Regions from separate parts of the Paenibacillus sp. FSL R5-0636 genome, predicted to be linked through region 1. Evidence: riboswitches for the same ligand, from Rfam matches in the RefSeq annotation. Region 1 holds a riboswitch; the other holds the start of a gene.
What was found. Region 1 has a riboswitch for cyclic di-AMP ahead of MKX34_RS02680 (hypothetical protein). Riboswitches for the same ligand answer to the same signal wherever they lie in the genome.

Region 1 (6,269 bases):
ATATCTCCTTTCCGCAGCTCGGAGGAAGAAACGGTCTTCACAGACCCTCCAACGAGCTTATTAGCTGTGATATCCTGTTTCGTTTTCTTAAGCGAATCCGCCTGGGCCTTCCCGCGGCCTTCAGCCAGCGCTTCAGCGAAGTTGGCAAACAGCACTGTGAATAACAGAATGAACAACACCGTGATATTGAAGCCTACCGATTTCTCTGCATTAAAATATCCGGGGGCCAGTACCATAAGCAATACAATAATCGTGCCGATTTCGACTACGAACATGACCGGATTTTTGATTAACGTCACCGGGTTAAGCTTAATAAAGCTATCCTTTACAGCGCTTAGGAGTATGGGTCCCGTCAGCAGCTTTTTTCTTTTTACAGTACTCATCTTGTTCTCCCTCTTCCTACCGTAAGGTCAAATATTCTGCAATCGGGCCGAGCACAATGACCGGCAGAAACGTCAGCGCACCGATAATCACTACCGTACCAATCAGAATTCCGGTGAACAGACCATTGTCTGTGCGGAATGTGCCAATCGTCTCAGGAACCGGCTTCTTCTGGATCAGTGAACCTGCAACTGCCAGCATTGCGATTATAGAGACATAACGGCCAAGCAGCATTACGATCCCGGTTGTAACATTCCAAAAGGTGGTATTGTCCGCAAGCCCTTCAAATCCTGAACCATTGTTCGCGGCAGAAGAGACATATTCATATAACACTTGGCTAAGTCCATGGAATCCGGGATTCGTGATGGAACCGTTGCCCAAGTCCGTTAAGAACGCACCTGCTGTTGGTACAAGGATAATGAACGGATGCACAAGGATAGCAATCGCAATCAGCTTCATCTCCTTGGCTTCTATCTTTCGCCCGAGAAACTCTGGTGTTCTGCCAACCATTAGTCCACATAAGAAGACGCCCATGATGGCATACATCAGCATATTGATTAGTCCTACACCTTTTCCCCCGAAGACGTTATTGAGCATCATTAGGGCCAGAGGGGTAATGCCACCCAGCGGTGTCAGCGTATCATGCATATTGTTAACACTACCTGTCGTAGCTGCCGTTGTTACCGAAGTGAACAGCGAAGATTGCGGGATACCAAAACGCACCTCTTTACCTTCCATGCTGCCTTGCGAAGACTCGATCCCCAGCGCATTAATAGCGGGATTCCCTTTAGTTTCCGCATAATAATTCAGCCCCAGCAGCAGAACGAACAAGGTCATCATTGCTGTGAAAATCACCCAGCCCTGACGTTTGTTCTTAGCGAACAATCCGTACATATATGGCAAAGAGGCTGGCAACATCCACATAGAGAGAATCTCCAGAACGTTCGTAAGTGGATTAGGGTTCTCAAAAGGATGCGCTGAATTGGCTCCGAAGAAGCCGCCACCATTCGTACCTAAGTGTTTAATTGACTCCAAAGAAGCGACTGGACCGATAGCGATTTGTTGCGTCTGCCCTACGAGTGTAGTGACCTCAAGCGATGGCTTGAGCGTTTGTGGCACATGCAACCCTACCAGCACCAATGAAACTAGCAGAGCTAATGGAATGAATACACGAATATGTGCTTTTACGAAGTCCTCAAAAAAATTCCCGACTGATTTCTGTCCTGTAATCCCTCTGACAAAAGCAACCGCAACAGAAAATCCGCTCGCTGCAGACGTGAACATCATCATCGTGATGACTGCCATTTGTGAAAAATACGATAGTCCCGTCTCCCCGCTATAATGCTGCAGGTTCGTATTGGTCATAAAGCTGATCACCGTATTAAATGAAAGCGTCTGTTCCATATCGGCAATTCCATTCGGGTTCAGCGGCAATCCCCGCTGTAATCTTAGAAAAATATAACTGAAAGCAACCAGTACGATATTAGTTAAAACAAAGCTGAGTGCATACTTCTTCCAGGACATTCCGTCCCGTTTTTTCAGGCCGATCAGCTTATAAATACCTTTCTCTGTGCCTGCAAACCAGCGATCCGTACGATTCGGTTCGTTAGAAAATACATGATATAAATACGTCCCCATCGGCTTGACCAACAAGATGAGAATTACAATTACGACGACTATTTGCAAAATGCCCATGAATGCCCCTCCTTAAAATTTCTCAGGATGAATCAACGCGTAAACCAGATATATAAACAACAGTAGGGTAACAGCGATTACTAGAATCACAGCTTATCCCTCCCCGTATCCTCAACTACACCTGCGCACCAGCGCATAAAGCCATAAAATAACCCGTAAATTACAGCTAACGAAGCCACCATATACAGATCCATCATATCTTCCGCACTCCTTCCATTATCCTTGATGAGGTGATCTATCGATTAGAAAATCAGCATCACCACTATGGGAATAGATTACATAGCTCGCACCAAGTCTTTTATAGACCAATCTAGGATTTATAGAACTTGTAATCACAAAAATTGGCTGTGTCGTCCAGGTACGGCACATCTGAATATAGCGGCAGCAAAGCGGAAAGCTGCTCTCAAACAGATATACCCTGCCTACCGGGAACGATGGGCGAAACCAAGTGCTCTGATGGCGGGTATCCACTAGAATAACCTGCTCGATTCCGAGCTCCTCTAGTAAAGCTTTCTCAGCCAGATTGTTGGTTAATCCCGCCATCTTAATACCCCTGAACTTCAGAAGTTTAATGAAATGTTCTCCCGCCTTTGTAGGCGCACATACAAGCACATATTCATTCTGATCCGTCATCTCTTTTTTCTCCTCCTGCTCATTTACAACAAGGAGGCAACGAAAATCTCCGAAAGGATGTTGACCTATCGTCATTTTCGGGCACAACCTAAAGCTCGGTTGTGTCACGTCATTAGACGCTGCCTTACAAATACCGCTAATGATGAATTTAGCGACCTCTTGGGGGAGGCCTCCATAAATGCTTTGCTTCTAAGAGCACAGCAAAAAGCCACAAAGGATCTCCTCTGTGGCTCGCTAGCGGTCACATTGCACTCATCCTCTCTCCATACGCTTACGAGGTTAGCTGTCGGATTCGGGCGGTGAGAGTCGCCCTACCTGTATAGATGCGAGCTCACTCGCACCCTCTACAGGATTCACCCCATAATCAGCTTCCGACTCTCACATCGGCTGCCGATTGTTGGTTCCCCCGCTTTCCTTATCGGAAATTAAGCGGATCAAATATTCGATTGTCGTTGAAACAGGAGTAATCATACTCTTATGCACGAAGACTTGTAAAACCTGAATGATGCCAAAATAATGCAAATTAAAAACTATTTTCCCATTAGATAGCGCTTACTTGATATCTAATCTCTCTATATCTCTTGTTTACTCGAGTTTCGAGCGTTTAATCGCTATCTATAACCCATGTGATTTTATTCACCTTTTTAGAGCGAAAATACTGCAAATTCCCTTTATAGGTAGAAACGCAAGAAGCTGAGGTTGAGCGAGAAAGAGGCGCGATAACACGCCATAAATACCTATTTACCTCGTTTTTCAGTCGTAGTCGGCAGGATATGGTTAAAATCGCTCTAAAAGAACATTTTCCGTTTTTTACAGAAAATCTTGAAAAGAGTATGATTCGGGTTGAATCTAATTCATGAAAAACAATCAACGCTGAGTTCCTGCATTCGCAGGGAACGGGGGAACCATCAGGCCACCTGGCCTACTTGGGGTGAATCCAAAGGAGACTGCGTAAGTCTCAATAGGTAGGGCGACTCTCACCGTCCGAATCCGACAGCTAACCTCGTAAGCGTAAAGAGAGAGACCCTTGATCCGCCACGCTTTGGCCCAGGTATATCTGCCTGTAATCCAAAACCGCAGCAGAGGTCCTCCTCTTGCTGCGGTTTTTGCGTTACCTGAGCCTATTAGGTGATAGCACGCTGGATGGGGTGAATGTTTTGAAGCACTATTATTTAGGGATACATCAAGGGCTGCTTGAGCCGATAAGTCTAAATTACGTTTGTTTCGGGGCCTTGTGGTTCGAAGAAAATAATCACAGATACATTGTAGGTTATGCATTTGGCCAGAACCAGATCCAAGCCCTTCGCCAATTCAGTACACCTTCTTCTTGTAAAGACTGTTTAGACTCTAAGATTGTATATGAAATATATAAAAAAATTCGAGAACAACAACAGCAGCAGGATTGGTCATCGCATCAAAAACTCCCGTGGTTTACAGCCTTCAAGGAGCCTTGGAAAGATGTAAGCGCCGGTTGGTATGTCTTGAGATCCCGCAGCACCTTTCCCTTACATCTATCTGTTATACGGAAAGAGAAGTTCCGACTATGGCTAGAGCATACCGCAGTCTGTGAGAATAAAATGGAAATGCTCGCTTGTGTAGAAAAGGCTAGTGTCACTCATCATGTAGACTTAAAGCTTTTGGAAATCTAAGGAGGAACCCTACTATGGACCAGCGCAGACTATCCCGCATTGAAGTATTTGTATTGGATGAACCCGAGCCTATTCACTATGGAATGGAAGGGGCTGAAGGCTGCCGTTATGGTATTCTGAAGCTCACCTGTAAGGGAGGTTGCAGTTGGGGGGCTTGTCTAATCTCTGCCAACACCAAAAATTTCGATCTCATTAAATGGAGTTCTTTTTTACGGGCTATCTGTCATTGCCGTCTTGAGGAAGCGCTGGATAAGGTCCGCCGCGAAGGTTCAGATTGGGAGCAGGTTAAGCTTGAGCTAGTTCAGGGTGCTTTGCAGGATTTAAAGGCCAAGCTCCAGGGTAAATCCTTGGCTGGGCATATTCAGCAAGGGCGTCTGTACAGTGTTGCAGCTGGGGGGAGCAATTCCAGAAGTGAACGGCTCTACTACAAACCTTCCAAAGCTTTATCCACTGCCTCCCAGCAGAAACACAGTTGCCCGGAACCAGACACCGCCGATCTTATCAATAAATCCATCTCTTACTTTTCTATATTATAGATTCAAGCAAATCTCTCATTCTGAAAGGATCGTGTTCACCATGCCTGACCCCTTACCTCCCGTGTCCACCTACAGTGCTAAATTTGCAGAGTGTGTTCAAAAGTATACTAATGAAGTCTACGTACTCAGTTCCATGTTATTAGAACAATCTAATGAGGCAGACAAGGTTACTATCCGCACCTTCACAGAGCTTCATAAAATATATCGTCAGGATAACTTCGACCCTCAGTTATTCTCTATCCACGCTTACCGCACTTGTATTCGCCAGTGTGCTGATTCTTTTGCCCGGCGCTCTCTTCTATCGGCTAAGGGATTACCTTGGGAGGAACAGCTTGTGAAGGTATTGTGGTACGGCTTAAAGCTGCCTCTTTCTCAAATAAGCATTATTCTGCAAAAAAGTGTTCCTGCACTGAAAGCACAGCTTAGAGCTGTACGGGAGCAGATGACCGCCCAAGCGGATATACGAACGAGCGCAAATCTTTCTATAATTTAGTCACTGACTAGAATTCAGACGATCTTTAAGCGCATGAAGCATCTAACGGACTCAGGAGCCTTTAATTGAAGCTTTTCCTCAAATTTGGCCGGCGTTCGGACTCCAGTAGAAATCCCGAGCGATGAGCGTCTCGGATCGTCTTCAAGCAGGCCCTAATCATCTTCCACCAAGGCAAGGCTTACGGACCCAGATGACATTATTTGCACGTTTATCGCCTTTTGAGCATAGTATCGGACTCCAGTGCAACTATTTGGTTAAAAGAGCTACTAATTCACCGTTTTTCATGCCAATAGCGACTATTGTGTCCGATATCTTGCCAAATCTCGATGATTGTTGCATTTAAGTGTTGCTGGGTCCGTTAGCTATATCAGCTCGTATACAAAGAGATTGCCAACGCAAAAACGGGGATATCCCAGCAACCATAAATGGCTGTTAGGATCCCCCCCGAAAATTCAGTACCTACTATTGTGCCTTACTCTTACGCGCCTTACTCTTACGCGCCTTACTGTACATCCACAATCCTGCCAACATCCCCACTATAGCAACACCGGTCAATACGCCTTGAACGAAATCCATAAAAGTGGAGCCATCCGGAAGCATTCTACTAACCGAAGCCAGTGATACCGAACTCATTAAAAGCATAATGGTATATTGTTCGCTTGGAGACATCATTAGCACTCCTTAAAAGTTATATGAGGCCTTCTTAGATCTTGTATGCTTTCATTGCTTTTCTGATTTCTTTAATACTTGGGCGTTTGCCGTACATCAGTACGCCGGTACGATAGATCTTGGCTGCCAGCCATCCGAAGATGAAGGTAGTCACAAGCAGGATCAGCAGCGATACAATGACTTGCCAGATCGCCACCTCACCGACACCAATTC
Region 2 (6,269 bases), 490 kb from region 1:
CTCCGGTTGTATGTTGTCCACGAGTGCACACCCTTCCTCTTACGAATAATTTAATTTTAGCTAATAATGCGGCGATTGCAAACATATACATCCCGTAGATGCTTGTCACGGGAGGAATCACACTATGAAGTCACTATCATTAAAGTACATCATCTTTGCGACCCTGGCCATCCTCGCGCTGCTGGGAGGAGGAATATGGGCCTTTTCAGGGGATAGCTCTACAGCTTCTGTTACTAGCTTTGCTTCAAAAGAGGCCAAGTCCTCCAGCGGCACAGCGCCTGCAGCCGTACCACAGCAGGTATTGCCTGAGAGCGCGCCCGTCCCGGCAGAGGAGGCTTTAAGCCAGCGGGTAGTCGAGTATCACATTGATGTCCAGCTTGTTCCTGACACAGAAACCTTAAAAGCTTCTGAGACAGTAACCTGGACACACCCCGGAGTAAAGCCAGTAAGTGATTTATATTTTCACATGTATCCAAATGCATTTGCCTCATCAGATACCACCTTTATGAAGGAATCCGGGGGGACGCTCAGAGGCGACAGTATGCCTGAGAATGGCTTCGGAAATATGACGCTGACCGATCTGCGCACGACAGAAGGAACTTCGCTAATGCAAAGAGTGCAATATGTCCAACCTGATGACGGCAATATCAACGATAGGACGCTCCTAAAGGTACATCTTCCTCAGCCTGTTAATGGTGGGGAAAGTGTAACACTTAAGCTTCAGTATGAAGTCCAGCTGCCCAAAATCTTTGCACGCATGGGTGCTTCAGGCAACTTCGTTATGGCTGGGCAATGGTTCCCTAAGCTTAGTGTATACGAGCCGAGGGGCACACGCGGAGTTAAAGAAGAAGGCTGGGACCTGCATCAGTATCACGGAACCTCTGAGTTTTACAGTGATTTTGGCATCTTTAATGTAACGATTGCCGTCCCTTCCAACTATACGGTGGCTGCGACCGGATTTCCTGTAAAAAATGCCAAGCTCAAACAAGATCAGAAAATATATCAGTTCTACGCCGATGATGTCCACGATTTCGCTTGGGCCGCTTCCCCTGATTTTACAGTAGCTGAGGAAGCCTTCTCTACGCCGGAGGTGCCTGGAGTACGAATTAAGGTGTATCTCGACCCACTACACAAAGATTTAAAAGAGCGTTACCTTCAGGCTGCCAAGGCTGCCCTGACCTACTTCAGCAAATGGTATGGTCCTTATCCCTACTCTACGCTGTCTATTGTCGTCCCACCTAAGGAGGGCAACGGTGCTGGAGGAATGGAATACCCTACCCTTATTACAGCCTTTGGGGCCGCGGATTCTTCTCCAGATACCTCACTTGAAAGAACCGTCATTCATGAAATCGGCCATCAATACTTCTACGGTATGGTAGCCAGTAATGAATTCGAGGAAGCCTGGCTGGATGAAAGCTTCACTTCCTATGCCGAAGACAGACTTATGGAGCAAGAATACGGTATCAAGTCTAATTTGCCTTTACAGGCCAGCCTGGTGACTATACCTGAGCCGTTAAATCTGGAAACGTGGAAATATGCAGGGGCGGATTCCTATAGCCGAAATGTTTATATCCGCGGCAAGCTTGTACTTAAAGATATCGAACGCCAGGTAGGTACCAAAGCAATGAACAACATCATGTCCTCCTACGCTCGTAAGTTCCGTTTCCAGCATCCTGCTACGTCAGATTTTCAGAAAGTCGTTGAGAAGGTAACCAAAAAATCATGGCAGGCCTATTTCGATGATTACATTTATGGTGATGGAGCGCCTGACTTCTCAGTAGATACGATTACTTTTAAAAAAAATAACAGCGGCGATGCTCCAAGCTACGAATCATTAGTGAAGATTTCAAACAAAGGGAGCCATTACGTTGATGTTCCCGTGAAATTCACATTCGCCGACAGCTCTTCGGTGCAGCGGGTCTGGAACGGTGAAGGAGCAGAGACTACGTTTCAATTGTTAAGCGATAAGCCTCTTCTCTCTGCTGAGATTGACCCTGAACATTCCATCTTATTGGAGAGCAAACATCTAAACAACTTTAGGCTGGCGGAAATAGAGCCCAAGACGCTCTCTCGCTGGACATTAAGTGTAACTAAACTACTTGAAACCGTGCTCGGAACTCTTGTCTGGTGAGGTGAATGATTGTGAGAACATCGATAACCCGCGGCTGGCAAAGCATGAAGGAGCAATTTTATATTTTAATTCTGCTCTTCATCTACCGACTGATCTGGGGCTACTTTATGTATGGTTTCATCCGATCTGCTATTATTCCAATTCTACTGCGCTATCCGGATAAAGACGCCGGAGGCAGCGGTATGGGCAGACTGTTGTATTATATCGAGGGACAGTTCAGCTTGAATACGGACCCTGCGATACGCACTTGGTTATGGATGCTTCTGGCGCTTGTTGTCTTGCGACTTCTGCTTTCCCCTTTCATAAGGGCAGGATTGCTGCATGAGCTCCACCAGGAGCGAAAGGGCGAGCGTGGACTGTTCTTTTTCCCTGGCATGAAGATCTATGGACTACCTGTCTTAGTCTTTAGCCTAATCGAATGGGTGCTGACCCTGCTGCCGCTTTACTGGCTTGCTCCAAAAATGTACGGGCTGTTCTTATCCTCTTTGTTTAACTACGCTTTGTTACTTCATTTAGTACCATACGTATTGGCATGGCTTATATATATTTTTATCGTGCGCCTGTTTCTTCTATATATGCAGTTTGGTTACACCGGCGGTACAGGAATGTTCTCCTCACTGATCATCTGCTTGCGGTCACTGATTCCTGCTATAGGTGTTTCCATTGTACTTGGGGCGGGAGGCCTGCTCTTACTGCTAGTGTGCGGACTGACGGGTCTGTTCTGTCCCGGCCTACCGGCACTTATAATACGGCAAATCTCACCACTACCTTCTACGCTCTTAAAAATGTGGGGAATCTCTGCACAATATCATCTATGGCGTAGCAAAGCATTTCCACAATAAATCAACCTTATTTGACATAATAAAAAGGTCCCAATTCCTGTATTCAGGAGCTGGGACTTTTTCTCATTACGGATAACTTAAGAGTATTTGCAAAATCGTAAAAGCTCTGTTACAATAAGTCCTGTGCTATTAGTAACAATTTTGTAATCAATTGAAACGATTCCTACATAACTAAATGTATTTATCGTAAGTGTAACTGTCGAAACGTCATTCTCTGGTGCTTAACACGCCTAATTCCTTTGCACCGGGAAGTGGGGGAACCATATTTTGGGTGAATTGATCTCGCTTTACAGGGATCATAGGGAATCTTCTACCGAACCCTTAAGCTAACCTCGCAGGCCTTGGAAGGAGTACATCTTTTGAAAAGACATAATTTAAGAAAAAAATGCGTCGCTGCGGCGCTAGGACTTGTAATGGCATTATCTATTGGTGGAGGAAGCGCCTTTGCCGACTCTAAAATGGACTCTGTAATCTCAAAGACTATTGGAGTTGCCTATAAAACCGGAGGTACAAGCACTGCCGGATTTGATTGCTCTGGATTTACAAAGTATGTATTCAAGAATGTGGGTCTTACTTTACCTCGTACATCAAAAGCTCAATATAGCGTTGGAACTGCTGTATCCAAAAGCAATCTGCGTTCTGGTGATCTAGTGTTCTTTAACACACTTGGCAATGGAGTATCCCATGTCGGCATTTATGTTGGAAACGGAAAATTCGCACAATCGTCCTCTTCGCGTGGAGTGACCATCACTTCACTCAGTCAGGCCTACTGGGCCAATCGTTATGTTGGCGCTAAAAGAGTAATGAGTACTTCAGCTTATCAAGCTGTAGCCTTCGATTGAAACCTTCCTCACAACTATAACCTCACAATTACAACTATATGAACCTGAATCTGATTATGCCCGTAATCAAATTCGGGTTTTTCTTTATTCCATAATATATTTTTACACTATTAGAGCCCAATTGAAACACGTTTATTTGATAAAAATTGCAATTATATTAAAAATTAGGTCATTATTAACGCTTACATATGCCTTTCTACCGTAAAAATGCCAATTTTTCTGCATTAATATGTTAAAAACGATTGCCAAGCGGCTTTCTGTTTGTTACAATTAGCGCAGTGAGATTTTAGTAACATTTTTGTAATCATTAAGTTGTTATTTACAAAGGTTTTGTCATGTATTGATTACAAGCTAATCCTAATCAACAGTATGAGCCGAGTTTCCTAACTATTAGGAAAACGGGGGAACCAACTTTGGGTGAATTGACCTCCATTATATAGAGGGGTCATAGGGGACCTTCAACCGAACCCTTAAGCTAACCTCGTAGGCATTTGGAAGGGGTATACACTTTTGAAGAAGAAGTTAGCAGCAGCAGTACTAAGCTTTTCCATCATCCTCACCATCGGAGCAGGAAGCGCTTTCGCAGATTCCAAAATGGATAAAGTGATTGACAAGGCCATCGGTACTAAATACGTATCCGGCGGTATATCCACTAACGGATTTGATTGCTCCGGATTTACAATGTATGTGTTTGATAAGATTGGCATTAACCTTCCACACCAATCAGGTTCCCAATATCAAATGGGCACAGCAATCTCCCGTGATGATATAAGAGCCGGAGATCTTGTATTCTTCAATACAAGTGGCAAAGGTGTCTCCCATGTCGGCATTTATGTCGGTGAAGGTAAGTTCGCACACGCTTCTACCTCACGCGGTGTTACGATTAGCTCTCTGAGTGATAGCTACTACGTGAAACGCTACGTTGGTGCCAAGCGCATTATGAGCACAGACGCTTACCAATCGGTTGCTGCTGAATCGGAAGACAATGATGATGTGCAATAAATAACGTACATAGGCTCTTTTCCAAGGTACTCTTGGAGGAGAGCTTGTTTTTTTGTCTTATTACTTATTTACCCCTCTCATAATTTGTAAAACATTCCCCTCATATAAAGTTTCTGAGTCGAACCTCCCCCATTTTGTATATAATTAGTAATATAGCAATGTCCTCGTGAAAGGAGATCGTTGACCTTATGATAAATCCCTCGGTAACTTTTCATGTTGTTCCTATGGAGGCAATTCACGGAGAAGCTATTTGTAAGTGGAGCTATACGCCCCCATATAATATTTATGGCTGGATGCCGTGGGAGCAGATGCAGGCTCTTGGCATCGAGTTTGGTGATCCGCAGCTCCGGGAGGAACAATATATCTCCATATTAAATGAAAATGAGGTTTTGTGCGGATTCGCACAGTTGTTCCCGATGGAAGGAGTCGTCCGTTTAGGAGTTGGGATGCGCCCCGATCTATGCGGCCATGGTTTAGGCAAACTATTCGTAGATGCCATCGTCCAGACAGCGTTGAATCGTTATCCTGATCGTGAGATAGATCTGGAAGTCCTGACCTGGAACCAACGCGCCATTCGAACTTATCAAAAATGTGGATTTACGATTACAGATACGTATGAACGCCGCACACCTACAGGAGACAAACCTTTTTATTGCATGGTCTATGACAAAAGATATTAAATACCAGATATTTCATAAGAATGATTGTATTCTCGTTCATTTTTTTGTCACAAACCCTATGATAACGCTTCACCATAAGCTATAATGTAGGGAGCAGCTTACATAGAAGGGACGAATTGGGATGCAGAAATGGATCATGAGCGGTTTGTTTTTTGCCGCCTGTGCCTTTGCGGTAGTACTCATGTTTACACTTCCGGGTAAAGAAGAGGTAGCAGAAGAAAATAAGCCCACGATGCCGGTAGTTCAACTGGACGCCGCAAAGGCAGAAGCAACCGTGAAAGCCAGCTGTATCACCTGTCACGGCGATCAGCTTCAAGGTGGAGTTGGACCAAGTCTTCAGAATGAAGGCGGTCAGCATGACGCTGAGGAAATCTACAGCATCGTCACCAAAGGACGTGGCCAAATGCCTTCCTTTAAGGAGAAGCTAGCTCCTGAAGAGATCGCCAACGTCGCACTCTGGCTCTCAGAGAAAAAGTAACCAGCCAAGCAACCAAAAACGCCCGTGTATGAGATAGGTGACTATCTGTGCACGGGCGTTTATTTTATGATTTTGGCTAAACTAATGATTTTTTTCAAAGGCTTCATTAAATTCATGCGCCTCTCGAAGATCTAGAGCTGTAATCCCATCTTCTTCATTAGATTTCAGGCGCAGGGTAACTGTTTTATAATCAATCGTAATATGTGGATGGTGATCGAAGGCTTCTGAAATCGTGGCTACTTCATCAACGAACGCAATGCCCTTCATATATTGGCTGAACATATATTTTCGCAC

Region 2: it holds a riboswitch for cyclic di-AMP, as region 1 does, so the genes downstream of both, MKX34_RS00545 (C40 family peptidase) here and MKX34_RS02680 (hypothetical protein) in region 1, are expected to answer to the same signal.

The regions. Positions count from the first base shown of each region.
Region 1 covers NZ_CP150232.1:598,833-605,101, reverse strand. The annotation lists gene kdpB (potassium-transporting ATPase subunit KdpB) at 1-383, opposite strand, end outside; gene kdpA (potassium-transporting ATPase subunit KdpA) at 400-2,076, opposite strand; gene MKX34_RS02680 (hypothetical protein) at 2,293-2,709, opposite strand; cyclic di-AMP (ydaO/yuaA leader) riboswitch at 2,962-3,151, opposite strand; cyclic di-AMP (ydaO/yuaA leader) riboswitch at 3,571-3,735, shown strand; gene MKX34_RS02675 (hypothetical protein) at 3,816-4,358, shown strand; gene MKX34_RS02670 (hypothetical protein) at 4,373-4,894, shown strand; gene MKX34_RS02665 (hypothetical protein) at 5,028-5,387, shown strand; gene MKX34_RS02660 (hypothetical protein) at 5,850-6,059, opposite strand; gene MKX34_RS02655 (ABC transporter permease) at 6,091-6,269, opposite strand, start outside.
Region 2 covers NZ_CP150232.1:111,809-118,077, reverse strand. The annotation lists gene MKX34_RS00560 (YwhD family protein) at 1-21, opposite strand, end outside; gene MKX34_RS00555 (M1 family metallopeptidase) at 125-2,131, shown strand; gene MKX34_RS00550 (hypothetical protein) at 2,143-2,973, shown strand; cyclic di-AMP (ydaO/yuaA leader) riboswitch at 3,191-3,329, shown strand; gene MKX34_RS00545 (C40 family peptidase) at 3,387-3,815, shown strand; cyclic di-AMP (ydaO/yuaA leader) riboswitch at 4,178-4,320, shown strand; gene MKX34_RS00540 (C40 family peptidase) at 4,365-4,817, shown strand; gene MKX34_RS00535 (GNAT family N-acetyltransferase) at 5,006-5,497, shown strand; gene MKX34_RS00530 (cytochrome c) at 5,619-5,975, shown strand; gene MKX34_RS00525 (4a-hydroxytetrahydrobiopterin dehydratase) at 6,057-6,269, opposite strand, start outside.